DNA from 3 places in the [Enterobacter] lignolyticus SCF1 genome. Region 2 is predicted to be linked to each of the others. Evidence: predicted binding sites of a transcription regulator. Region 2 holds the regulator's gene; each other region holds the start of a gene.
The links. The regulator CRP, encoded in region 2, controls carbon source genes, mostly activating them, when cyclic AMP is high. The targets are predictions, from matches to a motif close to ATGTGANNNNNNTCACAT.

Region 1: deoC (deoxyribose-phosphate aldolase) is a predicted target of CRP. The motif match lies at 2,206-2,223, and genes of this name have one in related genera.
Region 3: ENTCL_RS19600 (glycine dehydrogenase) is a predicted target of CRP. The motif match lies at 2,900-2,917, and genes of this name have one in related genera.

The regions. Positions count from the first base shown of each region.
Region 1 is NC_014618.1:4,031,567-4,041,438, reverse strand. It holds gene ENTCL_RS18740 (YjjW family glycine radical enzyme activase) at 1-604, opposite strand, end outside; partial or broken gene ENTCL_RS18735 (YjjI family glycine radical enzyme) at 576-2,114, opposite strand; gene deoC (deoxyribose-phosphate aldolase) at 2,347-3,126, shown strand; gene deoA (thymidine phosphorylase) at 3,236-4,558, shown strand; gene deoB (phosphopentomutase) at 4,617-5,840, shown strand; gene deoD (purine-nucleoside phosphorylase) at 5,923-6,645, shown strand; gene lplA (lipoate--protein ligase) at 6,729-7,745, opposite strand; gene ENTCL_RS18705 (YtjB family periplasmic protein) at 7,782-8,426, opposite strand; gene serB (phosphoserine phosphatase) at 8,531-9,502, shown strand; gene radA (DNA repair protein RadA) at 9,512-9,872, shown strand, end outside.
Region 2 is NC_014618.1:401,235-411,106, forward strand. It holds gene ENTCL_RS22525 (YhfG family protein) at 1-140, shown strand, start outside; gene ENTCL_RS01830 (putative adenosine monophosphate-protein transferase Fic) at 130-732, shown strand; gene pabA (aminodeoxychorismate synthase component 2) at 764-1,327, shown strand; gene argD (bifunctional acetylornithine/succinyldiaminopimelate transaminase) at 1,408-2,631, shown strand; gene ENTCL_RS01845 (YccS/YhfK family putative transporter) at 2,618-4,699, opposite strand; gene crp (cAMP-activated global transcriptional regulator CRP) at 4,753-5,385, opposite strand; gene ENTCL_RS01855 (OsmC family protein) at 5,692-6,096, shown strand; gene ENTCL_RS01860 (phosphoribulokinase) at 6,164-7,033, opposite strand; gene ENTCL_RS01865 (YheU family protein) at 7,073-7,291, opposite strand; gene ENTCL_RS01870 (hydrolase) at 7,288-8,310, opposite strand; gene ENTCL_RS01875 (ABC transporter ATP-binding protein) at 8,388-9,872, opposite strand, start outside.
Region 3 is NC_014618.1:4,221,801-4,231,672, forward strand. It holds gene ENTCL_RS19575 (amidohydrolase/deacetylase family metallohydrolase) at 1-279, opposite strand, end outside; gene ENTCL_RS19580 (DUF4310 family protein) at 299-943, opposite strand; gene ENTCL_RS19585 (DUF4311 domain-containing protein) at 955-1,731, opposite strand; gene ENTCL_RS19590 (DUF4312 family protein) at 1,793-2,092, opposite strand; gene ENTCL_RS19595 (SFCGS family glycine-rich protein) at 2,095-2,457, opposite strand; gene ENTCL_RS19600 (glycine dehydrogenase) at 2,468-2,797, opposite strand; gene cybC (cytochrome b562) at 3,103-3,492, opposite strand; gene pmbA (metalloprotease PmbA) at 3,547-4,899, opposite strand; gene yjgA (ribosome biogenesis factor YjgA) at 4,994-5,545, shown strand; gene mpl (UDP-N-acetylmuramate:L-alanyl-gamma-D-glutamyl-meso-diaminopimelate ligase) at 5,641-7,014, opposite strand; gene fbp (class 1 fructose-bisphosphatase) at 7,191-8,189, shown strand; gene ENTCL_RS19630 (methyl-accepting chemotaxis protein) at 8,233-9,345, opposite strand; gene yjfF (galactofuranose ABC transporter, permease protein YjfF) at 9,440-9,872, opposite strand, start outside.

The DNA.
Region 1 (9,872 bases), 1.2 Mb from region 2:
CCAGCCAGCGGATGCTTTCCCGAATACGGCTATTGCCGCGTCCGGTTATCGCCGTATGCACCTGATCGTCCCAGGCCTTGAGATCGACCATCACCCCGTCGCACAGCGGCAGCAGTTTTTCCCATCCGCTCACGCCCAGCTCGCCGTTGCTGTCGACGAGACAGGTCAGATGGCTCAGGGCGGGCGTCATGCTTATCCGTTCGAACAGCGCGCAGATAAACGGCAGCTGCGTGGTGGCTTCGCCGCCGCTGACGGTAATGCCCTCGATAAACGGCGACGCTTTGAGGATCTGCTGCAGAACGTCGTCGACCGACATCTGCTGCGCCATCGGCGTCGCCTGCTGCGGACACATATGCAGGCAGGTATCGCACTGCTGGCAGTCGGCCTCCTGCCAGTACACTCGCCCGGCCTGAAAGCTCAGCGCGCCGTGCGGGCAGTGCAGGACGCACTCCCCGCAGTCGTTGCAGCGCCCCATCGTCCACGGGTTGTGGCAATTCTTACAGCGTAAATTGCAACCCTGCAGGAACAGCGCCAGACGGCTGCCCGGGCCGTCGACGCAGGAGAAGGGGATGATTTTACTGACTAAAGCGCATCTGCTGTTCATGGCTAATCACTCGCGGCTGGCGTTCCAGGATACGGGTGTTGCGGGCGGCCTCTTCGCCGAGCCAGGTGGTATTGGTGCGCGAGCCCGCTTCGCGGTATTTCTCCAGATCCGACAGGCGCACCATGTAGCCCGTCACGCGCACCAGATCGTTGCCGCTGACGTTGGCGCTGAACTCGCGCATGCCGACCTTAAAGGCGCCAAGGCAGAGCTGCATCACGGCCTGCGGATTGCGTTTTACCGTCTCGTCGAGGGTCAAAATGTCGCTTATGCCGGCGTGGTAGTGAGCGTGATGCGGCGCGACGGTCAGCAGGTGGTTGACCGGGTCCGGCTCCTCGCCGTAGGGGATGCGCACGCCGGGGGTGGTACCGCTGTCGGAGCTGATGCCGGACTGCGCGTGCAGCAGCGCCCGCTGCCGCCAGCCAAATTTCACCGGCGTGTTCTCAACAAAATCAGCGAGCTGCGCGCTGATGCGTACGCCAAGAGCGTTTGCCGCATCGTCTTTACCATACTGCGCCGCGGTACCCTCTTTTTCACACAGCAGATTGACCGCTTCGGCGAGGGCGTAAATGCCGAACATTGGCGCAAAGCGCTGCGGGTCTATCAGCCCTTCCGTCACCAGGAAGCTATTCTCAAAGAAGTGCGACTGTTCGTAGAGAAAGGCGCAGCGGGCGTCGATGATGTCAATCTGCTGCTGGCAGTACCACGGCAGCGCCCGGCCAAAGAAGTCGTCTACTGAGCGGCTTTGCTCGGCGACCGCTTTCAGATTGAGGCGCACCAGCGTACTGCCGCCGCCCGCCAGCGGCAGCGAGTTGTAACAGCTGACGATACCCCAGTCGCCTTTTGTGAAAATTTTATCATTCACCGGGCCGTTAGATATATGGGGCTTGCTGCATTCGCAAATGTTTTTACTGACCTCAAGCAGCAGGGAATCCGGCGTAATTTGCGGGTCATAGATAAAGGTAAGGTTAGGCGCGACCTGCTTAAGCTCAGCATCAGCGCGTAAAATAGCGCGAGTGACGGGGGTATCCTGCGGGCCGATATTGACGTGGGTAAAGGCGTCAGGAAGCGTTCTGTCGAGATAGCGCCAGAAACGTTTTATTCGAATATCGATCTCTTCTTATGTTAGAATTCTAACATACGGCGCAAGCAACACATCGAGATGGCCGAGGTACACCGGCATCGAGGTTACGGAAGGCACGTGGTGGTACAGGATGGTGAGCAGCGACAGCGCATCGTCGAGATCCTGCGCGCCCTCCAGCTCCAGCCACTGTGAGCCGTTGGCAAGAAAGCGGGCGTAGTCCGGCAGCACATAGCGGGGTTTGTAAGGCGCATGCCCTTCAAACATATCGCAAATGACGCCGTCGTCCAGCGCGGCGCGGGCGTCAGCGGAGAGCGCCGGATAGGGCAGGGCGTTTTCCGCCTCAAGCGCCAGAAAGTGGCGTTTTTGTTCCGGGCTTAGCGTTTTACTTGTCACAATATTCTGGCAGCGTTGCTCAAATTCGTCAGACATAGCGGTTCCTCAGGCGCGTGGGCGATAGGGTCATTGTAGTGAAAAGGGCAAGAGCGACTTTTGATCCATCTTCCCCTGGGGGTGCCATAAAAGGTGATTTGCATCTCATCTCAGTAATGCAAATTTGCATTCAGTTTTCATTAACTGTGATGAGGATCGAAGTGTGGATGTGGGTCGGTGTTAAAATAGTCACAGACCTGCAAGGTAAATAATTGACGATTTCGGAGATAACATGACTGATTTGACTGCAAGCAGCCTGCGTGCGTTAAAACTGATGGACCTGACCACCCTGAATGACGACGACACGAATGAGAAAGTGATCGCGCTGTGTCATCAGGCGAAAACCCCGGTAGGCAACACTGCCGCTATCTGTATTTATCCGCGTTTTATTCCGATCGCACGTAAAACGCTGAACGCACAGGGCACGCCGGACATCCGCATTGCGACCGTCACCAACTTCCCGCACGGTAACGACGATATCGATATCGCGCTGGCGGAAACCCGTGCCGCGATTGCTTACGGCGCCGATGAAGTGGACGTCGTGTTCCCGTACCGCGCGCTGATCGCCGGTAACGAGACGGTGGGTTTTGAACTGGTGAAGGCCTGCAAAGACGCCTGCGCTGCGGCAAACGTGCTGCTGAAAGTCATTATCGAAACCGGCGAGCTGAAAGAAGAGCGGCTGATTCGTAAAGCGTCTGAAATTTCCATCAAAGCCGGTGCGGATTTCATCAAGACCTCTACCGGTAAAGTGCCGGTTAACGCGACCCCGGAAAGCGCGCGCATCATGATGGAAGTGATTCGCGATATGGGCGTGGAGAAAACCGTCGGCTTCAAACCGGCAGGCGGCGTGCGTACGGCGGAAGATGCGCAGAAATTCCTGGCGATTGCCGACGACCTGTTCGGCGCCGACTGGGCGGATTCACGCCACTACCGCTTTGGCGCTTCCAGCCTGCTGGCAAGCCTGCTGAAAGCGCTGGGTCACGGCGACGGCAAGAGCGCCAGCAGCTACTGATTGCCAGACAATGCCGGATGACGCTTCGCTTATCCGGCCTACAGGATCGTAGGGCGGGTCAGCGTAGCGCCACCCGCCACATTTCCCCCGATTCCGCATGGAGGTTACCTTGTTTCTCGCACAAGAAATTATTCGTAAAAAACGTGATGGTCACGCATTAAGCGACGAAGAGATCCGCTTCTTTATTAACGGGATCCGCGACAACACCATCTCTGAAGGGCAGATTGCCGCCCTGGCGATGACCATTTTCTTCCACGATATGACGATGCCGGAACGCGTATCGCTGACCATGGCGATGCGGGATTCAGGAACCGTTCTGGACTGGAAAAGCCTTAACCTCAACGGCCCGATCGTGGATAAGCACTCCACCGGTGGCGTGGGCGACGTTACGTCGCTGATGCTGGGGCCAATGGTCGCTGCCTGCGGCGGCTATATCCCAATGATTTCAGGGCGCGGCCTCGGTCATACCGGCGGCACGCTCGACAAACTGGAAGCCATTCCGGGCTTCGATATCTTCCCGGACGACAACCGCTTCCGCGACATTATTAAAGACGTGGGCGTGGCGATTATCGGCCAGACCAGCTCGCTTGCCCCGGCGGACAAACGTTTTTACGCCACTCGCGATATCACCGCGACCGTCGACTCCATTCCGCTGATCACCGCCTCGATTCTGGCGAAAAAGCTGGCGGAAGGGCTGGATGCGCTGGTGATGGACGTGAAGGTAGGCAGCGGCGCCTTTATGCCGACCTACGAGCTTTCTGCAGCGCTTGCCGAGGCCATCGTTGGCGTCTCCAACGGGGCCGGCGTGCGCACTACCGCGCTGCTGACCGACATGAACCAGGTGCTGGCCTCCAGTGCAGGCAACGCCGTCGAAGTGCGCGAAGCGGTGCAGTTCCTGACCGGCGAGTACCGCAACCCGCGCCTGTTCGACGTCACTATGGCGCTGTGCGTGGAGATGCTTATCTCCGGCAAGCTTGCCAAAGACGATAGCGAAGCCCGCGCCAAACTGCAGGCGGTGCTGGATAACGGCAAAGCGGCGGAAATCTTTGGCCGCATGGTGGCGGCGCAGAAAGGACCGACCGATTTCGTGGAAAATTACGCGAAATACCTGCCGACGGCGATGCTGAGCAAGGCGGTCTATGCGGATACCGAAGGTTTTGTCAGCGCCATGGATACCCGCGCGCTCGGCATGGCGGTCGTCTCTATGGGCGGTGGTCGTCGCCAGGCCTCCGATACTATCGATTACAGCGTCGGCTTTACCGGGATGGCGCGTCTGGGCGACAGCGTTGACGGACAGCGTCCGCTGGCGGTTATCCACGCCAAAGACGAAAACAGCTGGCAGGAAGCGGCGAAGGCGGTCAAAGCGGCCATTAAGCTTGACGATAAAGCGCCGGAAAGCTTGCCTTCGGTCTATCGCCGTATCACCGAATAGCGGTATACTGATCTGATCGAATTTTTATGAAGCACTAAGTACGGAGAATAGAGAATATATGAAACGTGCATTTATTATGGTGCTGGACTCCTTCGGCATCGGCGCGACAGAAGATGCGGCGCGCTTTGGCGACGTCGGCGCTGATACCATGGGCCACATTGCTGAAGCCTGTGCAAAAGGCGAAGCGGACAATGGCCGTAAAGGCCCGCTGAATCTGCCTAACCTGACCCGTCTGGGCCTGGTGAAAGCGCATCAGGGTTCTACCGGTAACATCGCAGCCGGTATGGACGCTAACGCCGAAGTGGTGGGCGCATACGGCTGGGCGCATGAGCTCTCTTCCGGTAAAGACACCCCGTCAGGCCACTGGGAAATCGCCGGCGTGCCGGTACTGTTCGACTGGGGCTACTTCTCCGATCACGACAACAGCTTCCCGCAGGAACTGTTGGATAAGCTGGTTAAGCGCGCTAACCTGCCGGGCTACCTCGGCAACTGCCACTCTTCCGGCACCGTGATTCTGGACCAGCTCGGCGAAGAGCATATGAAAACCGGCAAGCCGATTTTCTATACCTCTGCTGACTCCGTGTTCCAGATTGCCTGCCATGAAGAGACCTTTGGCCTGGATCGCCTGTATGAGCTGTGCGAGATAGCCCGTGAAGAGCTGACCGAAGGCGGTTACAACATCGGCCGCGTGATCGCGCGTCCGTTCATCGGCGACAAAGCGGGCAACTTCCAGCGTACCGGCAACCGCCACGACCTGGCCGTTGAGCCGCCGGCGCCGACCGTACTGCAGAAGCTGGTTGACGAGAAAGACGGCCACGTGGTCTCCGTGGGTAAAATCGCGGATATCTACGCTAACTGCGGCATCACCAAAAAAGTGAAAGCCACCGGTCTGGACGCGCTGTTTGACGCCACCATCAAAGAGATGAAAGACGCTGGCGATAAGACCATTGTGTTCACCAACTTTGTCGACTTCGACTCCTCCTGGGGCCACCGTCGCGATGTGGCGGGCTATGCGGCAGGCCTGGAGCTGTTTGACCGCCGTCTGCCGGAGCTGATGGCGCAGGTAGGGGAGGATGACATCCTGATCCTCACCGCCGATCACGGCTGCGACCCGACCTGGAGCGGTACCGACCACACCCGTGAGCACATTCCGGTGCTGGTGTACGGCCCGAAAGTAAAACCGGGCTCGCTCGGCCATCGCGAAACCTTCGCGGATATCGGCCAGACGCTGGCGAAATACTTTGGTACGTCCGACATGGAATATGGCAAGGCCATGTTCTGAATCATGTTGGGTGCGGTCTGATGCCCTCACCCCGACCCTCTCCCACAGGGAGAGGGAGAAATTAAATAAAAAGGAACTGAAGATGGCAACTCCTCACATTAACGCAGAAATGGGCGATTTCGCAGACGTAGTTTTGATGCCGGGCGACCCGCTGCGTGCGAAGCACATTGCAGAAACTTTCCTCGAAGACGTGCGTGAAGTGAACAACGTTCGCGGCATGCTGGGCTTCACCGGTACCTACAAAGGCCGCAAAATCTCCGTCATGGGTCATGGTATGGGGATCCCGTCCTGCTCTATCTACACCAAAGAGCTGATCACTGACTTCGGCGTTAAGAAAATCATTCGCGTGGGTTCCTGCGGCGCTGTTCGCATGGACGTTAAGCTGCGTGACGTGGTTATCGGTATGGGCGCGTGCACCGATTCCAAAGTGAACCGTCTGCGTTTTAAAGATCATGACTTTGCGGCCATTGCCGACTTTGGCATGGTGCGTAACGCGGTGGACGCTGCGAAAGCGCTGGGCGTTGACGCGCGCGTGGGCAACCTCTTCTCTGCCGACCTGTTCTATGCGCCGGACGGCGGTGAAATGTTCGACGTGATGGAAAAATACGGCATCCTGGGCGTGGAAATGGAAGCGGCGGGCATCTACGGCGTGGCGGCTGAGTTTGGCGCGAAAGCCCTGACCATCTGCACCGTATCTGACCACATCCGTACGCACGAGCAGACGTCTGCCGCTGAGCGTCAGACCACCTTCAATGACATGATTAAAATCGCGCTGGAATCCGTTCTGCTGGGCGATAAAGAGTAAACGCTGTTGTGCCCGGTGGCGCTACGCTTACCGGGCCTACCTGTTCCGTAGGCCGGATAAGGCAGCCGCCATCCGGCTTTTTATCAGCGCACTGCGCGGGCCATCCACGCCGACAGTTCCCGCAGCTCTTTTTCCTGTTCCGGGAAATCTTTTGACAACGCATCACACGCCTGCTGCAGCATATCCGCGCGATACAAACAGCCCTGCAAACGCTGCGCCAGCGCTTCCAGCGGCGCCGGGTTCAGGCTGTCGGTAAAGACCTGCGCACGGGTGATATGCCCTTTCTCAACGTCAAAATGCAGCTCGACGCCGCCCCAGCTAAAACGCTCGTCCAGCAGATGGGAGAAGGCGGGCGCCTGGCCAAAATTCCACTCCCAGCTGCTCTGGCGGGCAAAGGTTTCGGCAAAGTTCGGCAGGTCCGGCGCTTTGTCCGGCGAAATCACTTCCGCATCCACCCGTTCGCCATAATGGGCAAAGAACGCCTCGCGAATGGCGGAGCAGACCTGCTCATGGGTGATGCCCGGCAGCAGCTCGACAAGGTTCGCCACCCGGCCGCGTACGGAGGTAATACCTTTGGCCTGCAGCTTTTTGGGGTCGGGATTGAGGTAGTTAGCCAGACGGCTGAGATCGGCATTGAGCAGCAGCGTGCCGTGATGAAAACCCCGATCTTTGGTTTCACGGTAGGCAGAGCCAGAAACTTTACGGCCGCCTTGCGCGGTGTCGACCACCAGGTCGTTGCGCCCGGAGGCCTGCGCCGTAACGCCGAGCGACGCGAGCGCGTTCAGCACGATCGCCGTGGAGACCGTTTTGTCATATTCCGGCTTGCCCGCCATAAAGGTAAAACAGGTATTGCCGAGATCGTGAAACACCGCGCCGCCGCCGCTGCTGCGGCGCGCCAGGCGTACGTTGTCCTCTTCCATCCGCCGGGTGTTGCACTCTTTCCACGGGTTCTGCGCCCGGCCAATTACCACGGTATCGGCATTGCGCCATAAGAACAGCACGCGCTGAGTGGCCGGCATCTGGCGAAAAATACACTCTTCGACCGCCAGGTTGAACCAGGGGTCCCAGGAGTCCGAGATAAGCAGGCGCAGCGTCGACATGACAGATTTCCTTTCTTTATTACACTGGATGAATGACTATTCTTTCTTCTCGCTCTCGTCGTCTTCCGGCAACGGCTTGTTGGCGGTCAGCAGGTAGGGCGATTGCTGCCAGCGGGTGCGTTTACCCTGCAGCAGGGTGCGGGTCAGGACCACGCCGATCGCCAGCGCAAGCAGCAGCATCAGCCGTAGAATGTTGGTGGTGTTGTCCACCTGTTTGGCTTCCGTCGGCAGGGTGTGGGTATCGAGCGTCAGGCGCAGATAGCCAAGCGGCTCGTTTTTGCCCTGAATCGGCTCAACCAGCTGCTGGTTGAAATAGCCGCCTGCCTTTTTGCCGTCGAGCGCCAGGCGATCGCGGACGTCTACGCTTTCCCCGGCGTGCGCCACTAAATCGCCCTGCTCGTTGTAGACGCTGGCGTCAAGAATGCGGCTGCTGTCGGTTAATTGCTTTAACAGCGGGGTGATTCGCTTTTCATCCGGGGTTTCGCCGCGCATCATAGGGGCGAGGTTAAGCGTGACCTGATGCGCCAGCATGCGGGCCAGATCTTCCATCTGCGGATTTCGCTGCCGCTGGTGGCTCTGGCTGAACCAGGAGACCCCCTGCATCAGCGCGACCAGCAGGGCCAGACAGGTAAGGACAATCGCGGCGCGATGCAGCCGGAATTTCAGTTTTGCGCGAACCATATTCCACCTTCGAAAATTTGCAGCTTAATGTTGCCAGAAGCGCGGGTTACAAGGTAGCCTCATGCGTTATTTTCCTGCCGTAAATGAAGATTACTGGAGCTGTAATGCCGAACAGTTTGACCTGGTGCGACCTGCCCGACGATGTCTCCTTGTGGCCAGGGTTGCCGCTTTCGCTAAGTGGTGATGAAGTTATGCCGCTGGATTATCACGCCGGACGCAGCGGATGGCTGCTGTATGGTCGTCATCTGGATAAACAACGCCTGACGGATTATCAGCACAAGCTGGGCGCGGCAATGGTTATCGTCGCGGCATGGTATGCCGAAGATTATCAGGTGATCCGCCTGGCGGGGTCGTTAACGGCCCGCGCGACGCGGCTTGCGCATGAAAGCGGGCTGGACGTTGCGCCGTTGGGGAAAATTCCGCACCTGAAGAGCCCGGGGCTGCTGGTGATGGATATGGACTCAACCGCCATTCAGATCGAGTGCATTGATGAAATCGCCAAACTGGCGGGGACCGGCGAAATGGTGGCGGAAGTCACCGAGCGCGCCATGCGCGGCGAGCTGGATTTTACCGCCAGCCTGCGCCAGCGCGTCGGTACGCTGAAAGGGGCGGATGCCAATATCCTGCGCCAGGTTCGCGACAGCCTGCCGCTGATGCCTGGCCTGACGCAGCTGGTGCTGAAGCTGGAGACGCTGGGCTGGAAGGTGGCCATCGCCTCCGGCGGCTTTACCTTCTTCGCCGAGTACCTGCGCGACAAGCTGCGTTTAACCGCCGTGGTCGCCAATGAGCTGGAAATTCTGGACGGTAAGCTGACCGGCAACGTCGTTGGCGACATCGTCGATGCCAAATATAAGGCCAACACCCTGAAGCGCCTGGCGGAAGAGTTTGAAATCCCCGCCGCGCAGACGGTGGCGATCGGCGATGGGGCAAACGATCTGCCGATGATCAAGGCGGCTGGTCTCGGTATCGCCTACCATGCCAAACCGAAAGTGAATGAACAGACGGAAGTTACCATCCGTCACGCTGACCTGATGGGGGTGTTCTGCATCCTCTCCGGCAGCCTGAATCAAAAGTAAGAGGTCACCGTGGCGAAAGCACCCAAACGCGCCTTTGTCTGTAACGAGTGCGGCGCGGACTACCCGCGCTGGCAGGGGCAGTGCAGCGCCTGCCATGCCTGGAACACGATTACCGAAATGCGCATTGCGGCGTCGCCGACGGTGGCGCGCAATGAGCGTCTGAGCGGCTATGCCGGCAGCGCGGGCGTCTCCAAAGTTCAGAAGCTCTCCGACATCAGCCTTGAGGAGCTGCCGCGCTTTTCCACCGGGTTTAAAGAGTTTGACCGGGTGCTCGGCGGCGGCGTTGTGCCGGGCAGCGCGATCCTTATCGGCGGCAACCCCGGCGCGGGGAAATCCACGCTGCTGCTGCAAACGCTGTGCAAGCTTGCCG
Region 2 (9,872 bases):
CCCGGCTCTGGGAACACACCCGTAATGCCAATTTTCAGGCCAGCCGTCGCCTTGAAGGGGTCGAAATCGCCAGGGTCATACTCACCGACGAGCAGGCGCGGGAACGTCTTGAGGCGCTCAGGAGGCACTATGAGCGATAAATACGGCGACGATCGCGATCCTTACCTGTATCCCGGTCTTAACGTGATGCGCAACCGGCTGGGGATCCACCAGACGCGCAAACTTGAGCAGGCTGCCTGGGAATTTACGGCGCTGCGTGCCGCGACGCTGACGTTAGGCCCGCAGGTGCGAGGGCTTCCCTGGCTCTGCGCCATCCATCACGCGCTGTACCAGGATATTTTCGACTGGGCGGGGAAATACCGCGAAGTCGATATCTACCAGGGCGATACCCGCTTCTGCCACTTTGCCTGGATAGAGAAAGAGGGCAATGCGCTGATGCGCGCGCTGGAAGAGGAGGCATACCTTTCCGGCCTCGATAAAACGGCGTTTGTGGCGCGGCTGGCGCATTACTACTGCGAGATTAACGTTCTGCACCCGTTTCGCATTGGCAGCGGGCTGGCGCAGAGGGTGTTTTTCGAGCAGCTCGCCATTCACGCAGGCTACCTGCTCGACTGGCAGGGAATAACGCCCGAGGCGTGGAGCCAGGCAAATCAAAGCGGAGCGATGGGCGACCCGGCGCCCTTAACGGAATTGTTCACTAAAGTGGTGAGCGAAGCGCAGGATTCTGAGTAGAATAGCGCGGTTTGCTGTCACCGGAGCCGTCATGATCCTGCTTATCGATAACTATGATTCGTTTACCTGGAACCTCTACCAGTATTTCTGTGAACTGGGCGCGGAGGTGCTGGTGCGGCGTAACGATGAGGTGACGCTTGCGGAGATTGCCCGCCTTCAGCCGACGAAAATCGTCATTTCGCCGGGGCCCTGCACGCCGGATGAGTCCGGCGTTTCCCTTGAGGTGATTCGCCATTACGCCGGTAAAACGCCCGTTCTTGGCGTCTGTCTCGGCCATCAGGCGATAGCGCAGGCGTTCGGCGCCGCCATCGTGCGGGCGGCAAAGGTGATGCACGGAAAAACCTCCCCGGTCAGCCATTGCGGCGAGGGCGTTTTCCTCGGGCTGAATAATCCGCTGACGGTGACGCGCTACCATTCTCTGGTGATAGACCCGGCCACCCTGCCAGCGTGTTTTGAGGTGACGGCCTGGAGCGAGAGCGGCGAGATTATGGGGATCCGCCACCGCGAGTGGGATCTCGAAGGCGTACAGTTTCACCCGGAGAGCATCCTGAGCGAACAGGGGCACGCCCTGCTGGCGAACTTTCTGAATCGTTGAATTCTGGTTGCCATGTAATGATTTTTTATGCATATTTTGTGATTATATTTTCATAATCACAGCAGCATAAGAGGACCGACATGGCGACCGTTCAACCCGCAATTACCCGCGCGACTTTTGATGAAGTGATCCTCCCTATCTATGCCCCGGCGGAATTTATTCCGGTGAAAGGGCAGGGAAGCCGTGTGTGGGATCAGCAGGGCAAGGAGTATATTGATTTCGCGGGCGGCATTGCCGTAACGGCGCTGGGGCACTGCCATCCGGCGCTGGTGGAGGCGCTCAAGCGCCAGGGCGAAACCCTGTGGCACACCAGCAACGTGTTTACTAACGAACCGGCGCTGCGTCTGGGGCGTAAGCTGATTGATGCGACCTTTGCCGAGCGCGTGGTGTTTATGAACTCCGGGACCGAGGCCAATGAAACCGCCTTTAAGCTGGCGCGCTACTATGCCTCAACCCGCCACAGCCCGTATAAAAGCAAAATTATCGCCTTCCATAACGCCTTCCACGGGCGCTCGCTGTTTACCGTCTCCGTTGGCGGACAGCCGAAATACTCCGATGGCTTCGGTCCCAAACCGGCCGATATTATCCATGTGCCGTTTAACGATCTGCACGCCGTTGCCGCGGTGATGGATGACCATACCTGCGCGGTGGTGGTGGAGCCGATTCAGGGCGAAGGCGGCGTGACGGCGGCGACGCCCGCGTTTTTGCAGGGTCTGCGCGAGCTGTGCGATAAGCATCAGGCGCTGCTGGTGTTTGATGAGGTGCAGTCCGGCATGGGGCGTACCGGGTCGCTGTTTGCCTATATGCACTACGGTGTGACCCCGGATATTCTCACCACCGCGAAAGCGCTGGGCGGCGGTTTTCCGGTCAGTGCGATGCTGACCACACAGGATATCGCCAGCGCCTTTCATGTGGGGTCGCACGGCTCAACCTATGGCGGCAACCCGCTGGCCAGTGCGGTCGCCGGGGCGGCATTTGACATTATCAATACGCCTGAAGTGCTGAACGGCGTGAGCGCCAAACGTGAGCAGTTCGTCGGTCATTTGCAGCAGATAGACGCGCAGTTTGATGTCTTCAGCGAGATCCGCGGGATGGGGCTGCTGATCGGCGCCGAGCTAAAACCGCAGTACAAAGGGCGCGCGCGCGAGTTTTTACACGCGGGCGCGCAGGCGGGAGTGATGGTGCTTAACGCCGGGCCGGACGTAATGCGCTTTGCGCCGTCGCTGGTGGTGGAAAGCGCGGACATCGATGAAGGGATGGCGCGCTTTGCCCGTGCGGTCGGCGCGGTGGTTAGCGCTCGCTAAGCCGGGTGCGCAGCCAGATCCCATGACGCGGGCGCTGGCGCCAGGCCACCGACGAAATGGTGTGCATGGTGCTGAGGTGGCCAAGCACGCGCTGCAGGTGCTGCTCCATGGTGCTTAACGGACCATGGGACAGCATTTCAGGCGACTCCATGATGTTGGCATCGTTACTGCCGCCGGGCTCGTCATACTCAAGGCGCTGCTGGCAGCGCTGCAGAGCGATTTCGCACGACTGCAGGTAGCGCTCGGCCAGATCCGGCGTCAGCATATTATGCTCGCGCGCCAGCGTGGTCATGGCGTTGATATGTTCGACGATAAACTGGCTGTGGGTCACCCACAGCTTCATATCCGCCAGATAGTGCGAATTGAAGCCGGGCTCCTGCATGGCCTGGTTGAGCGAGTTAAACAGCGCGTTGTGAGCCTGATTGACCCGCATACGCTGGTAGGCGAGCGTCGGCGCCTGCGGGTCATCGCTCAGGATCAGACGCATCGCGTCCTGGTCGGCCTCCAGCGCGTCGTGGGCGTTTTTGCGCAGCAGGCCGCTCTGCCACTGCGGCCAGAGCCAGACCATCCCGCCAAGCGCTATCAGACAGCCTATTACCGTATCGATAAAGCGGGCGACGATAAACTGCTCGCCGTTGAGGGTCAGCAGCTGCAGCGTGTACACCGCCGTGACGGTAAAACCGACCATCGCCCAACCGTAGTTTTTCCGAATCGTCAGGTAGCTGATGAGCGTAATGAGCAGCATCGCCGCCAGAGTGTAGCCTTCCGGCACGTGGAAATGCAGAGCCCCGGCGGCGATAACCAGTCCGACCAGCGTTCCCGCCGCCCGGTGAAAGATTCTGACCCGGGTCGCGCTATAGCCGTTTTGCGTCACAAACAGCACCGTCATCATTATCCAGTACGGCTTCGGCAGATGCAGCGCCACCCCCATCAGGCTGGCGACGCTCAGCATCACGCTGATGCGCGCGGCGTTGCGAAAGGCCGGTGATTTAAGCGACAGATAGCTTCTGAGCGCAGGGATCAGCGGCAGGCGACGCTCTTTATCCGCCATAAGATTGCGCGGGTACAGCGGCCGCTGGAGGCGCAAAACGCGCGCGATCCGGCTGAAGTGCCAGGCGCAGAACTGCCCGACCGGGTTATCCGGATGCTGGCGGGCGATTTTTTCCAGCGCGCCTATTTGTTTGTCCATTGAAAAGCGCTGCGGGAAGCGGTGGTAGAGGATATCGTCAGCCATTACCCGCAGGCGCGCGGCGACCGTCTGCGCGTTCCAGCGGATCACCGCTTCGGCGTGGCTGCGTTCGACCAGCTTCTGCACCTCTTCCGGCAGGTGCAGGCTGACGGAGATATGCTCCTGCAGATCCATCGCCATCTGAAAAGCGCGCAGCAGGCGCTTATATTCGCTGTTCTTATTGGCCGCGAGCATGTGCAGCTGCTGGTAGCACTGGGTGATCAGGTCAACCGCCTTTTGCTGGCGGTTCAGCAGCGGCGGCAGCGCGGTCGACGGGTCGGTATGCTGGGTCAGCAGGCTGTATTTGGCTTCGCAGTAGTCGGCAAGCTGGCGGTAGAGCAGGCTGAGGGATTCTCTTAGCGGCTGCTCGCGCCACAGGGTGAACCAGAACCAGTTAAATACGCCGTACCAGAGGGTGCCGCAGGCGTAGATCAACAGCGGCTCCCACACCGGCATATTGCCCGCAAGGCTGAGCGTAAAGATGGCGGCGATGAGCGAGGCCGGGAGCAGGCGCGCGTGCAGGCTGCTGAGCTCGGCGGTGACGCCGAGCGTCATGGCAAGCCCGGTGAGGATCAGCGGCAAAGGAACGTCCTGCGCCAGCAGCAGCTGTACCGCCAGGCTGCAGCCGGCAAACAGCGAGCCGCCGATAATCAGGCGCTTGAAAAAGCGCTTATGGGGCGTGTCGAGGCCGGCGACGTTGCAGCAGGCGGGGACCAGGGAAAACAGCAGACCGTAGTTCAGGTAGCCCAGGAACAGGCCGACGGCAACCGGCAGGCAGAGCACCAGCGTCTGCCGCAATGCGTAGTTAACTTCGGGGTGATAAATCAGTCGGCGCCACATGAGTATAAAGACAAAAACGGCGTGTTGCGGGGGCAATACGCCGTGTGGTGGACTTAGCGGGTACCGTAAACCACGATGGTTTTACCGTGGGCGGAGATCAGGTTCTGATCTTCGAGCATTTTCAGGATACGGCCTACCGTTTCGCGAGAACAGCCCACGATTTGACCAATTTCCTGACGGGTGATTTTGATCTGCATACCGTCCGGGTGCGTCATGGCGTCCGGCTGTTTCGCCAGGTTCAGCAGGGTTTGCGCGATACGACCCGTAACGTCCAGGAAGGCGAGGTTGCCGACTTTTTCAGAGGTCACCTGCAGGCGACGAGCCATCTGAGAAGAGAGGCGCATCAGAATATCCGGGTTAACCTGGATCAGCTGACGGAATTTTTTGTATGAAATTTCAGCCACTTCACATGCAGTTTTAGCACGTACCCAGGCACTACGCTCTTGACCTTCTTCAAACAGGCCTAATTCACCGATGAAATCGCCCTGGTTCAGGTAAGAGAGGATCATCTCTTTCCCTTCTTCATCCTTGATGAGTACTGCAACGGAGCCTTTCACGATGTAATACAGCGTTTCTGCTTTTTCACCCTGGTGAATCAGCGTGCTCTTCGATGGGTACTTATGAATGTGGCAATGAGACAAGAACCATTCAAGAGTCGGGTCTGTTTGCGGTTTGCCAAGCACCATGCGCGGTTATCCTCTGTTATAAGCTTTCTCCAGCGGCAGCAATGAGATTGCCACTGGCTTTGCAATCGTATCCTTCCCTGTACCTGGGAAGTCGGCTGTCGGATTTTGATGCAGCCTGTAATTGAGATGTCCTCTGCATACATGCAGTACTTCAATGTATTACTGTAGCATCCCGACTGTTTTAGCATAGCTTTCGCCGCATGTCTCCTGGTGTCTCGCTTCAGCATGACGCAGGTCGCCTTCCGTTGCGAGAAATGTTATGTACGCGTAATCTGTCAGAAAAAATGCAACCAGGAGTTAACGAATATGCAAGCGCGAGTGAAGTGGGTCGAAGGTTTAACCTTTCTGGGTGAGTCAGCTTCCGGCCACCAGATCCTGATGGATGGCAACTCCGGTGATAAAGCGCCAAGCCCGATGGAAGTCGTGCTGATGGCGGCAGGCGGCTGTAGCGCTATTGACGTGGTGTCGATTCTGCAAAAAGGGCGCAACGACGTGACCGACTGCGAAGTGAAGCTGACTTCCGAGCGCCGCGAAGAGGCGCCGCGCCTGTTTACCCACATCAACCTGCACTTCATCGTGACAGGCAAAGCGCTTAAGGATGCGGCCGTATCGCGCGCGGTGGATCTTTCGGCGGAAAAATACTGCTCGGTGGCGTTAATGCTGGAGAAAGCGGTGAATATCACGCATTCATACGAAGTGATTGAGGCGTAATGGAGGGGGCATCGTGCGCGTTGATGCCCTCATCCTGACCCTCTCCTGACCGGGAGAGGGACTATGATCAGGCGATCCGCTTCCCTTCCATCAGCCGCTGCACCAGCGGCGTCATGATAAGCTCCATTGCCAGCCCCATCTTGCCGCCCGGCACCACCAGCGTATTCATATGTGAAATGAATGAGCCCTGCAGCATGGCCAGCAGCCATGGGAAGTCAATGTCTTCCAGATTGCGGAAATGAATCACCACGAAGCTCTCATCCAGCGAGGGGATGCCTTTGGCGGCGAACGGGTTCGAGGTATCGACCGTCGGCACGCGCTGGAAGTTGATATGGGTGCGCGAAAACTGCGGCGTGATAAAGTTGATGTAGTCTTCCATTGAGCGCACTACCGAATCCATCACCGCTTCGCGGGAGTGGCCGCGCTCGCTGGTATCGCGAATGAGCTTTTGGATCCACTCCAGGTTGACGATGGGCACCACGCCGACCAGCAGGTCCACATGGCGCGCCACATCGTGCTGCGGCGTCACGACGCCGCCGTGCAGCCCTTCGTAGAACAGCACGTCGGTAGGCTCCGGCAGCGGTTGCCAGGGGGTAAAGGTTCCCGGCACCTGGTCCCAGGGTACCGCTTCATCGTAGGTGTGCAGGTATTTGCGCGACTGGCCGCTCCCCGTTTGCCCGTAGGTGGTAAAGGTCTGCTCCAGCAGGCCAAAATCATTAGCATCCGGACCGAAGTAGCTGATATGACGGCCTAAATCGCGCGCCTTACGGATGGCCATGTCCATCTCCGGACGGGTGTAGCGGTGAAAGCTGTCGCCTTCCACTTCCGCCGCGCGGAGGTTCAGTTGGGCAAAGATTTTACGAAAGGCGAGGCTGGTTGTGGTGGTTCCTGCGCCGCTGGAGCCGGTTACGGCGATCACCGGATGTTTGGCTGACATGTCGAACAACTCCCTGAATAAGCAATTGTTTTAGTATAGTCAGCCGCGAAACTGGGTGCGGGGCATAATATTGACCGTCTCGTGCAGTTCTGACCACACCAGTACGGCTTCCCCGCGTTGTAGCTGTTGTTTGACGTCGGCGACCTTGTCTTCAAGCGTTCGTTCATGTTCACCATAATCGGTGCCTTCACGCAAGACAAAGCTTTCAATCAGATTATCCAGCGTCTGCGGATCGAGTTCCTGCCAGGGAATGATCATGGCGCGGCTCCTAACCAGCGCGTCAGCCAGTCCGGAATGCGTTGTTCCAGCCACATCTGCGGGCGCCGCGGGGTGCCGCCGACAAAGCCTACGTGACCGCCATGCTCCGTCAGCTGATACTGAATATTCGCTGGCAATTCTTCCTGAGCGGGAATGGAGTGATGATCCATAAACGGATCGTCCTTCGCGTGGATAATCAGCGTCGGATGGGTTATCTGGCTCAGCACCGGCATTGCGCTGCACTGGCGATAGTAGTCTATCGCATCGGCAAAGCCGTGGATTTTCGCGGTGATCAGATCGTCGAAGTCGCGGATGCGGCGCACGCTCTTGAGCTGTTTAAGATCGACGGGCAGCGTGCCGGGATACGCTTTGAGCTTGCGCGAGGCGTTCGCTTTGAGCAGATTCAGCAGATAGCGCTGGTAGACCCGCGAGAAGCCTTTATCCATGTGGTAGCTGCAGGCCTCGAGCATAAACGGCGCGGAGACGATAACCGCGGCATCCAATGGCGCGCTGGCGCCCTCTTTGGCCAGCAGGCAGGCGAGCATATTGCCCCCCAGCGAGTAGCCGACGGCCGCGGTCGGCACCGTACCGAATTCACGGCGCAGCCAGTGTAAAAACCAGGTGCCGTCTTCTGTTTCGCCGGAGTGGTAAATTCGCTGATTGCGGTTAGGTTCGCCGCTGCAGCCGCGGAAATGCATCACCACGCCGAGCCAGCCGCGCTGTTTCGCGGCATGAATCAATCCGTGGGCGTAGGGGCTGTATAAGCTGCCTTCAAGGCCGTGGAACACCACCAGCCGCGGTTTGTGTCTCGCCTGCTGCGGGTCTTCACTCCAGGCGAGATCGACAAAGTCGCCGTCGGGAAGATCAAGCCGCTGCCAGTGCGGGGTGAATTTTAACCGACGGCGGATCAGCCGCGGGATCATCGTTTGCAGGTGGCGGTTACGCACACCCCGCATCGGGATGAAATCAGCGCTGTTTGCGGGCGGTAGTTCGAAATCTACTGGGGTAATTTGAGCCATAACGGTGCGATGTTATCAAGATTCTACGTTTTACTATACCGCCAGACAGATTTCGTGTTTATGAATTCGAGCCAGAATTAACTTTCCTGCATCATTTGCTCAAGCTGCTCCTGCGCGTCTAACCAGGCCATTTCACACTCTTCAAGCCCGGATTTCGCGCTGGCCTGCTGCTGTAAGCACTCTGCCAGTTCCGCTTTTCGCTCGACATCATACAGCCCGCTGTCTCCCAGCTTCTCTTCCGCTTTCGCCAGCTGCGCGTGCAGCTTTTCCATCTCTTTTTCCAGACGGGCAATCTCTTTACGCAGCGGCTGCGTCTGGGTACGGAGCTCCGCTTCCCGGCGCTTCTGGTCTTTACGCGCCTGGGCGCTGTTGGCGTTATCCTTTGGCGCGTCATCAGGCTGGCTTTCCTGCTTTTGCAGGTCGCTCAGCCACTGCTGGTAATCCTCCAGGTCGCCGTCAAACGGCTCAACCTTGCCGTCGTGGACCAGATAGAGATCGTCGGTGGTGGAGCGCAGCAGGTGACGGTCGTGCGAAACGACGACCAGCGCGCCTTCGAAATCGATCAGCGCTTCGGTCAGCGCCTGGCGCATATCCAGATCGAGGTGGTTGGTCGGTTCGTCGAGCAGCAGCAGGTTCGGACGCTGCCAGACGATAAGCGCCAGGACCAGACGCGCTTTTTCACCGCCGGAGAAACGCTCGGTGTTCTCCGTCACCTTATCGCCCTGAAAGCCGAAGCCGCCGAGGTAGTCGCGCAGCTTCTGCTCCAGCTCCTGCGGCGCCAGGCGCGCCAGATGCTGCAGCGGAGACTCATCGGCGCGCAGATACTCGAGCTGATGCTGGGCGAAATAGCCGAGCTTGATGCCCTTCGCCAGGCCAATCTCGCCGTGCATGGGCTGCAGCTCGCCGGCCAGCAGCTTGATAAGCGTGGATTTACCGGCGCCGTTACGCCCCAGCAGACCGATGCGCGAACCCGGCACCAGGTTGAGCTTAATGGAGTCCAGAATGGTGCGTTCGCCGTAGCCGGCGCTGACTTTCTCCATCTTCAACAGCGGGTTGGGCAGGCTCTCCGGCGCGCGGAAGCTGAAATGAAACGGGTTATCGACGTGCGCCGGGGCGATCATCTCCATGCGCTCCAGCATTTTGATGCGGCTCTGGGCCTGTTTGGCCTTTGAGGCTTTCGCCTTAAAGCGGTCGATAAAGCTCTGCAAATGCGCCACTTTTTGCTGCTGGCTTTCGTACATCGACTGCTGCTGGGCAAGGCGAGTCGCGCGCTGAATCTCAAACGATGAGTAGTTGCCGGTGTACTCGAACAGGGTCTGCTGTTCGATATGAATAATTTTGCCCACCACCGGATCGAGGAAGTCCCGGTCGTGGGAGATGAGGATCAGCGTGCCCTGATAGCTCTTCAGCCACTTCTCCAGCCAGATAACGGCGTCGAGATCGAGGTGGTTGGTCGGTTCGTCGAGCAGCAGCAGGTCGGAGCGGCAAATCAGCGCCTGCGCGAGGTTGAGGCGCATACGCCAGCCGCCGGAGAAGTCGCTGACCGGGCGCTCCAGCTGTTC
Region 3 (9,872 bases), 990 kb from region 2:
CACATCATCCGCGCCGGTGCTGCCCGCATCGATAACCGTGGTGACGCCGGTGGCGATCCCCACGCTGTCCGGCTCGTCGTGATAAATCGGCGACTGCGGGTAGCAGTGGACGTGAAGATCGATCCACCCGGCGCTGACGTACTGCTCGCCGTTGAGGTCGACGACCTTCGTCGCCGCCTCGTCGATATCGCCCATTGCCGCAATTTTGCCGCCCTGAATGGCGATATCCGTTACCGTATCGTCCACCAGGCGCGCGCGTTTAAGCACTAAATCAAACATCTCTTACTCCTTGCAGACCTTAGCCGATCGCCACCGGGAAGATGGAACCGAGGATCATCGCGCCGAGAATGGCGCCGCCGGTGATCGGCTTCTGCCAGATATAGAACAACAGCGCGCCGGCCAGAGAGCCGATACCAATAGGAATCGACGCGGTCATGGCGCTGAGGATAATCAACGGCCCAAGGAAGCGGCCGGAGGCGTTGCCCGCGCCCATCATGACGTCCGCGCCGTAGGTGGAGTCGCTCTGGTTAATGGTGAACTTACGCGCCAGGATGATGACGTAGCCGATCGCCAGGCCAATCGCCAGACCGGTGACCAGCGACGCGCCGAAGTTCGCTACCGGGAAGACGATCCCGGCGCCCAGCAGCAGCGCCGGAACGCCGAGGCCGACACCGGTCTGGATCGCGCCGCCGATATCGAGGATCCCGACCAGCGAGCCTTCGATGATGCGCGCGAAGAGGAAGCTCGCGCCGAACGCCGCGACCGCGCCGTAGGCGCCCGTGTCGATACCGGCTTTGAGCATCGCCACGAAGGCGACTTCGTTAAACGCGCCGATACCGTAGAGGTAGTACATGTGCGTCCCGGCAAACACGCCGGAGGAGAGCAGACCGACAAAAATCGGGAACGACCAGTCGGCGTACCAAAAACCTTTATTCTGTTCCATGCGTTATCCCCTTATTTGCCGCTCAGCGCGTTGTGAATCAGATCCAGCCAGTTCGGCACGGTCAGGTGGAAGGATTCGATCATCTTCATGTCGAAGCCGCGGAAGAAGGCGCTCAGCACGAACAGGGCGACGATCGCGGACATCATCACTTTGGTGACGCGATGCCAGCCGCTCTCTTCAACGCCTTTACCAATCAGGATGCCCAGCACCAGGCCCGGGACGGCGTTGCCCATAATGAGCTGCGCGGCGCCGCCGAAAATGGTGGCCCAGAAGCCGGATTTTTTACCCGCGTCAATCGCCGCCAGCCAGAAGATAACCGGCATCACGGTGTTGACCAGCAGGTTGGCCGCCGGTACCAGCACTTTGACCGCCGTGACCTGCAGCGCCGCCGGAACGGCGGAGGCGGTGGAGTTAAGGAACGCCACCACAATCATGCCGATGATGCCGCAGGCGATAGCCATTTTTTTCGGGTCGTGCAGCGTTTGCGCGACGTTGCGGTTTTTCATCATCAGCGCCGCCGCGCCCCAGTTCGGGATAATGCGGTGGTCAACGTCCTGGGTGAAGGCGCCTGCGGCGACCGACGATGCCCAGGCGTTAAAGAAGAAGCCGAGACCAAAAGAGAAGTGTGAAGCCGGGTCGCCCTCGCAGGAGTTGAGTTCGCCCAAAGTACGAAATGCCCCCATCCCTTGCGTGGTGGGTGCATGAAACATGCGCGCAGCGCCTGCGCCCACGCCGACGCCTACCAGGCCGCCGATAATGAGCGATTTTATTAATATAATTAAGAACATGTGTCTGCCCTTTTCCTACCCTGCTATCTGTCGCCAGAGCCGCCAGCGCGTCGGGTATGAGTTATTGAGACGTGACGAACTCCACCTTGTCGAGGTTTAGCGCAGTCACGCTGACGGTTACATCCAGTTCGACGCTGAACGTGCGTCGTTCCCGGCGCAGAAAGAAGAACAAGAACGCCTCTTTTCGCACCGCTTCCCGCGCATGAATCACCTCCACATCCTGGGGTTCAATACGCAGTAAGATATGCGGCGATGCTTTCATCACCGCGGCCTGAACATGGCTCAGGGCATCCGCAAAGGCGCGTGCTTTGGCCTCGCCTTTGCCCTTGACCCTCACCGTTGTGGTGAATTGTTCTTTCATACTTAAGCGCCGTATTTTTTCTGCCAGGCCTGCACCAGACGCTCGCCCAGCTCTTCTTTATCCATGAAGCCGAAGCCCAGCACGTTGCAGCCTTCGTTAATCGCCGTTACGCCCTCATCCACAGAGCGCATGCCGTACTTCGCCTTGTAGCCGTATTTGGTCTGCGCGGTGATAGCGCCTGCGCCGCCGCTGCCGCAAAACGAGATGCCGAAGGTCGCGTTTTCCGCTTTCATTACGTCGCCAAGCTTCATATCTGCGGCAACGCCTGGCACTACAACGGCGCGGCCGCCCGCTTTCTCAACGCCTGCGGCGACTTTCTGACCTTTGCCCAGACGATCGCCAATCACTACGGTAATTTGTTCCATGTTTTGCTCCTTACAGGTTTTCTTTCGCCACTTCGAAGTGCACTGACAGCAGCCAGGCCTCTTCATCCGGAAGATTGCCGAATGCGGCGACCACTTCGCGGGCAAGCGTCATTGAATCGGGTGAAATTTCTTCGAACAGGCTGGCTTCGACTTCCGGCAGCGGCTCACCGGTAATCGACCGGTGCGCCATGGCGCGGACATGCGATGTCAGCATTTGCTCCTGGACCGCGTTCGGGATGATGTCGTGACGTTTGAGCAGGCTGTACACCTCGCCCAGCATGCGTGTGGCAAGCTCTTCTGTCCGATTCCCGACGTCGTTATTCACTACTGCGTTGTTCACTCATCTGACCCCATTAATTGCGTCTGATATACAACGTAGCCCTGGGGGATGTCGGTTTGTAGCGAGTTGTTTTCCACTTCGAAGTGGAAAGGCGGGCAGCAAGAGTGATCTGTTCCACATAATTCGGCTGAATACGTACTTTTCGCTAAATTACTGTGATGAACATCACGTGAAGATGCTGAATTGCGTCGGGAAAATAAAATGAAAAAGCGTGCGCTGGATCGCAGGAAATAAGCGTCTCTTATGAAGGAAAAGCAGGAAACGCGAAGAAAACGCCCCGTTGCGCTGCACGGGGCGAGAAGGATTTAGCGGTACTTCTGATGGTAGGTGTTGCGGGTGGCCGCGATATCGGCCGCCACCGCCTGGGCTTCCTTCAGCTTGCCTTCATCAACGAGCTTCAGCGCGCTGTCGATCTGCCCGATCAGCGTGTCAAAGCCGTGGCGGTAATCTTTCATTTCCGCGCTGTCGGCGGCTTTACCTTCCAGCTTCGACGGCGTCTGCTTCTGGGCGTCCTGCGCGGCGGTGCGCATTTTGGTCAGCGCGGTTTTGAGCTCGCCCGCGTTGTCGCTTTTCTGCACCACTTTCAGGTTTGTCGCCAGGACTTCCATATCGTCGCCGATATCCGCAAACGCCGGAGCCGCAGCCCCCATCGCAAGCGTTGATACCGCCAGAATAGCCAAAAGTTGTTTACGCATTGCTCACTTCCTTTTTGTTTTTAAAGGCGCAGCAGGTCGCGCCGGTATATGCATTTATTGCCCGGCGATTTTCATCTCCGGCAGCAGTACACTACCACACTGGATATTGCTACGAGTCTCAATATCATCAGCGATGGTGACGATATTACGCCACATATCCTGCAGATTTCCGGCAATGGTGATTTCACTGACGGGATACTGGATCTCGCCGTTTTCCACCCAGAAGCCTGACGCGCCGCGGGAATAGTCGCCGGTAATGCCGCTTACACCCTGGCCCATCAGCTCCGTCACCACAAGGCCGGTTCCCATCTCTTTAAGCAACTTTGCAAAACTCAGGCCGCGGCCCGCAATGCGCCAGTTATGGATGCCGCCCGCGTGCCCAGTGCTCTTCAGCCCCAGCTTGCGCGCGGAGTAGTTGGTCAGCAGCCATTGGGTCAGCACGCCGTCTTTGATGATGTCGCGACGCTCGGTGCGCACGCCTTCGCTGTCAAACGGCGTGGACGCCAGCCCTTTTCGCAAATGCGGATGCTCTTCGATGGTCAGCCAGTCCGGCAGGATCTGTTTACCCATGGAGTCCAGCAGGAAGGTCGATTTACGGTATACGGCGCCGCCGGCAATCGCGCCCACCAGATGGCCGAACAGGCCGGTCGCGACCTCGTTGGCGAAAATCACCGGCGCCTGCATGGTGGCAAGCTTGCGCGGCGACAGACGAGACAGCGTGCGGCGGGCGCACTCGGCGCCGACCCACTCCGGATTTTGCAGATCTCCCATGGCGCGGCCGATGGTATAGGCGTAGTCACGCTCCATCTCGCCGTTTTCTTCGGCAATCACGCAGCTTGAAAGCGAATGGCGCGTGGAGCAGTAGCTTTGCAGCATGCCGTGGCTGTTGCCGAACACCTTGATGCCGTAATGGCTGTTAAAGCTGCCGCCTTCGGTATTGGTGATGCGCTTGTCGACGTCGAGCGCCGACTGCTCGGCGCGCGCCGCCAGCTCAATGGCCTGATCCGGGGTCACCTCCGCCGGGTGGAAGAGGTCGAGATCCGGCGCGTCAAACGCCAGCAGCTCTTTTTCCGCGACGCCCGCGAACGGATCCGGCGAGGTGTAGCGCGCGATATCCAGCGCCGCCTGCACGGTGCGGGCAATGGCGTCCGGGCTTAAGTCCGTCGACGATGCGCTGCCTTTACGGTTCTGATGGTAAACCGTAATGCCAAGCGCCCCGTCGCTGTTGAATTCAACGTTTTCCACTTCGCCGTAGCGCGTGCTGACGCTGATCCCGGTCGATTTGGTGACCGATACTTCTGCGCCATCAGATTTGCCTGCCGCCAGCTCCAGCGCGGTGGAGACGGCCTTTTCCAGCGCTTTACGCTGTTCTGCTACCTGAGTGATGACTTTCATCGCTAATGCCATAATGTAGAGGTAAGTTTAGTGAAGTCTAACAGAGAACCGTTTTTCAGTGCGCACCTTAACTGGTAACATGAGCCTCTTTTTTAAGGAGCCTGAGATGACAAAGCAGCCCAAAGACTGGCTCGACGACGTGCCCGGTGACGACATCGACGATGAAGATGATGAGATTATCTGGGTCAGCAAAAGCGAAATTAAACGCGACGCCGAAGAGTTAAAACAGCTCGGCGCAGAAATGGTTGAGCTGGGTAAAAACGCGCTGGATAAAATCCCGCTGGATGACGATCTGCGCGCCGCGATTGAGCTGGCGCAGCGCATCAAGAAAGAGGGCCGCCGCCGCCAGCTGCAGCTGATTGGCAAAATGCTGCGTCAACGCGACGTCGAGCCGATTCGCCAGGCGCTGGATAAGCTGAAAAACCGCCATAACCAGCAGGTCGCCCTGTTCCATAAGCTGGAGCATCTGCGCGATCGCCTGATTGTCGACGGCGATGATGCGGTAGCGGAAGTGCTGAACCTGTGGCCGGAGGCCGATCGCCAGCAGCTGCGTTCGCTTATCCGCAATGCACAGAAAGAGCGGGACGGGAACAAGCCGCCGAAGTCCGCGCGCCTGATTTTCCAGTATCTGCGCGAACTGGCGGAAAACGGCGAGTAAGCCGCTGCGATTTTGTGCCGGACGGCGGCGTAAACGCCTTATCCGGCCTACAGAATCACGCAAAATACAGGCCCGGTTAAGCACCGGGCTTTTTTTTACTCTGCGGCTTCGGCTTTTTTCGCAAGGCCAGCCAGCAGCTTCTGGTGGATACCGCCAAACCCGCCGTTGCTCATCACCAGAATGTGATCGCCCGGCTGCGCGGTTTTGACAATCATGTCCGCCAGCGTATCCACGTCAGCACTCCAGTGCGCAGGCTGGACGCAGGCGTCCGCCACTTCCGCTACCTGCCACGGAATATGCTGCGGCTGCAGCAGGAACACCTCATCGGCGCGTCCGAGCGACGGCGCGAGATCGTCTTTGCACACGCCCATTTTCATGGTGTTGGAGCGCGGCTCCAGCACGGCGATAATCCGCGCCGTACCGCCGACTTTGCCGCGCAGCGCCTGCAGCGTGGCGAGGATCGCCGTCGGGTGATGGGCGAAATCGTCATACACCGCAACGCCGTTGGCTTCGCCGCGCAGCTCAAGACGGCGGCGGGCGTTGATGAACGAACCCAGCGCCTGGGCCGCATCGCCCGGCTGCACGCCAACGTGACGCGCGGCGGCAATCGCCATCAGGCCGTTGTTCATATTGTGCTCGCCGACGAGGCCCCACTTCACCTCGCCGACCTTTTCACCGTCCAGCCATACTTCCCATTCGGACGCGTCGGTGCTGATTTTTTTCGCCTGCCAGTGGCCCTGCTCGCCGACCAGCTCCTGCTCGCTCCAGCAGCCCAGCGCCAGCGTCTGCTTCAGATTGATGTCGCTTTCCGGCCAGATAATCCGTCCCTGCCCCGGCACGATGCGCACCAGGTGATGGAACTGTTTCTGAATGGCTTTCAGGTCGTCAAAAATGTCCGCATGGTCAAACTCAAGGTTGTTGAGGATGAGCGTGCGCGGGCAGTAGTGGACGAATTTGGAACGCTTGTCGAAGAAGGCGCAGTCGTATTCGTCCGCTTCGATAACAAAGAACGGGCTGTCGCCCAGCCGCGCGGAGACGTCGAAGTTCCCCGGTACGCCGCCGATGACAAAGCCGGGCTTGTAGCCGCAGGCTTCGAGGATCCAGGTCGCCATCCCGGCGGTGGTGGTTTTACCGTGGGTACCGGCTACCGCCAGCACCCAGCGATCGCGCAGCACGAAATCGTGCAGCCACTGCGGGCCGGACATGTACGGAATGTTCTTTTCCAGCACCGCTTCGACGCACGGATTACCGCGGGTCATCGCATTGCCGATGATCACCAGATCCGGCTGCGAATCGAGCTGGCTGGCATCATAACCCTGAATTAAATCAATACCCTGCTGCTCCAGCAGCGTGCTCATCGGCGGATACACATTGGCGTCCGAACCCGTTACTTCGTGGCCCAGAGAGCGCGCCAGCATTGCCAGACCGCCCATGAAGGTGCCACAGATCCCCAAAATATGAATGCGCATACGTCATTATCCTTTCTTTTAGCTGGCGCACATTTTACCCACATGTGAGACGGCTGAGAAACGCATTTCGGGTAAATCCGTATTTAGCTGGCGCGATTCACCTGAGCGCGACGGATGAAATATTTGTTAAGATTGTTGCGGTCGCTTTACTCCATATAAATTGCAGGGAAAGTGTTATGAAAACGTTAGGTGAATTTATTGTCGAAAAGCAGCACGAGTTTTCGCATGCCACGGGTGAACTCACTGCTTTGCTGTCGGCGATAAAGCTCGGCGCCAAGATCATCCACCGCGATATCAATAAGGCCGGTCTGGTCGATATCCTGGGTGCCAGCGGTGCTGAAAACGTACAGGGCGAGGTGCAACAAAAGCTCGACCTGTTCGCCAATGAAAAGCTGAAAGCTGCGCTGCGGGCGCGCGATATCGTGGCCGGTATCGCGTCGGAAGAAGAAGATGAGATCGTCGTTTTCGAAGGCTGTGAACACGCCAAATACGTTGTGCTGATGGACCCGCTTGATGGCTCCTCCAACATCGACGTTAACGTCTCTGTCGGCACCATTTTCTCCATCTATCGCCGCGTTACTCCGGTCGGTACGCCGGTAACGGAAGAAGACTTCCTGCAGCCTGGTAACAAGCAGGTGGCGGCCGGTTATGTGGTGTATGGCTCCTCCACCATGCTGGTGTATACCACCGGCTGCGGCGTTCATGCCTTTACCTACGACCCGTCGCTGGGCGTTTTCTGCCTGAGCCAGGAACGCATGCGCTTCCCGGTAAAAGGCAACATGTACTCCATTAACGAAGGCAACTACATCAAATTCCCGGCGGGTGTGAAAAAGTACATTAAGTTCTGCCAGGAAGAGGACAAAGCCACTCAGCGTCCTTACACCTCGCGCTATATCGGTTCCCTGGTTGCGGATTTCCACCGTAACCTGCTGAAAGGCGGGATTTACCTCTACCCAAGCACCGCCAGCCATCCTGAAGGCAAACTGCGCCTGCTGTACGAATGCAACCCGATGGCGTTCCTCGCCGAACAGGCGGGCGGTAAGGCCAGTGACGGTAAAGAACGCATTCTGGATATCCTGCCGTCAAGCCTGCACCAGCGCCGCCCGTTCTTCGTCGGCACTGAGCATATGGTCGACGACGTCGAACGCTTTATCCGCGAATACCCGGACGCGTAAAAGCGCCCCTGCCCCTCTCCCCGCCGGGGAAAGGGGCAATTCCTCAGGAGGCCTGGAAACGGAACGACGCCATCGCCTCCAGCAGCTCGCGGGATTGTTCCTCCAGCGATCGGGTCGCCGCCGACGACTGCTGCACCAGCGCCGCATTCTGCTGCGCGGTTTCATCCATCTGGCTCACCGCAATGTTCACCTGTTCAATACCCCGGCTCTGCTCCTGAGAAGCGCTGGCAATTTCGCGCATCAGTTTGGTCATCCGCATCACCTCAGAGGCGATTTCGTCCATGGTTTCCCCCGCCTGCTGCGCCAGATCGCTGCCTTCGCTGACGTGGGTCTGGGAATCACTGATGAGCTGGCGAATCTCTTTTGCCGCATCGGCGCTGCGGCTTGCCAGGTTACGCACCTCACCGGCAACCACCGCGAAACCGCGCCCCTGTTCGCCCGCCCGCGCCGCTTCAACCGAGGCGTTCAGCGCCAGAATATTCGTCTGGAAGGCAATGCCGTCGATAACGCCAAGAATATCGGCGATACGGTTAGAACTGCCGGAGATATCGCGCATCTTCTCGATGACGTAGCAGACCATTTCGCTGCCGCGATCGGCGGTATCGGAGACCGTTTTCGCCATCTGGTGCGCCTGCCCGGCGTTGTCCGCATTCTGCTTCACCGTCGCGGTAATCTGCTCCATGCTGGCGGCGGTCTGCTCAAGCGAGGTGGCGGTAGACTCCGTACGCTGCGCCAGGTGGTTGTTGCCCGCCGTCAGCTCGCGGCTGCCAATATCGATTTGCGAACTGGCGTCGCGCACGCGCATGACGGATTCGCTTAGCGCCGCGCGCATATCGCCCATCGCGGCATTAAGGCGATTAAATTCCGCGCTGACCATACGGCTGGCCACCGGGGATAAATCGCCCGTCGCAAGCCGCTCAATTTGCTCAACAACGTTGTCCAGCGGTTTTAACAGCTTATTGCTCAGCAGTAACCAAATCACCAGCAGCAGACCGATCGCCGCAAGCGTTGTCGCCGTCATCACTCCATAGTAAACCCAGGAGGTAATGATGCGGGTCGAGGCGTACAGCCCCATGCCGCCCGCCAGCAATAAGAGCAGAGTAAGCGCAGACAATAGAACCAGCAGACTTGTTCGAACAGAGAGGGATATGGGCATTGTGAGTTTTCCGGTTGTAGAGGTTGATCCGATCTTTACAGAAACTATCGACTACAACCGGAAAAAGTTTAGCGCTTTCAGTAAATTAAAGATGTTACTTCAGTGTTGCCGCTGTGTTTATCCTCGTTACCGGCGCACTCTGGCGATTTTCCCACAGCACGGTCAAACCACGCTGTAGGGCAATGAAAATAAACAACAAAATACCGATGGCGATTTTGGTCCACCACGAGCTAAGGGTGCCGTCAAAGTTAATGTAGGTCTGAATCAACCCCTGAATGCCAACGCCGAACAGCGTGCCCAGCACCGTCCCCACGCCGCCGCTCAGCAGCGTACCGCCAATCACCACCGAGGCTATCGCGTCGAGCTCAACCCCAACCCCCGCCAGCGCGTATCCCGCCTGGGTATAAACGGAGAAGACGATACCGGCAAGCGTAGCAAGCCCGGTCGACAGCATGTAAATCCGGATGGTGGTGCTGCGGGTGGAGATCCCCATCAGGTTCGCCGACGCGGCGCTGCCGCCGATGGCG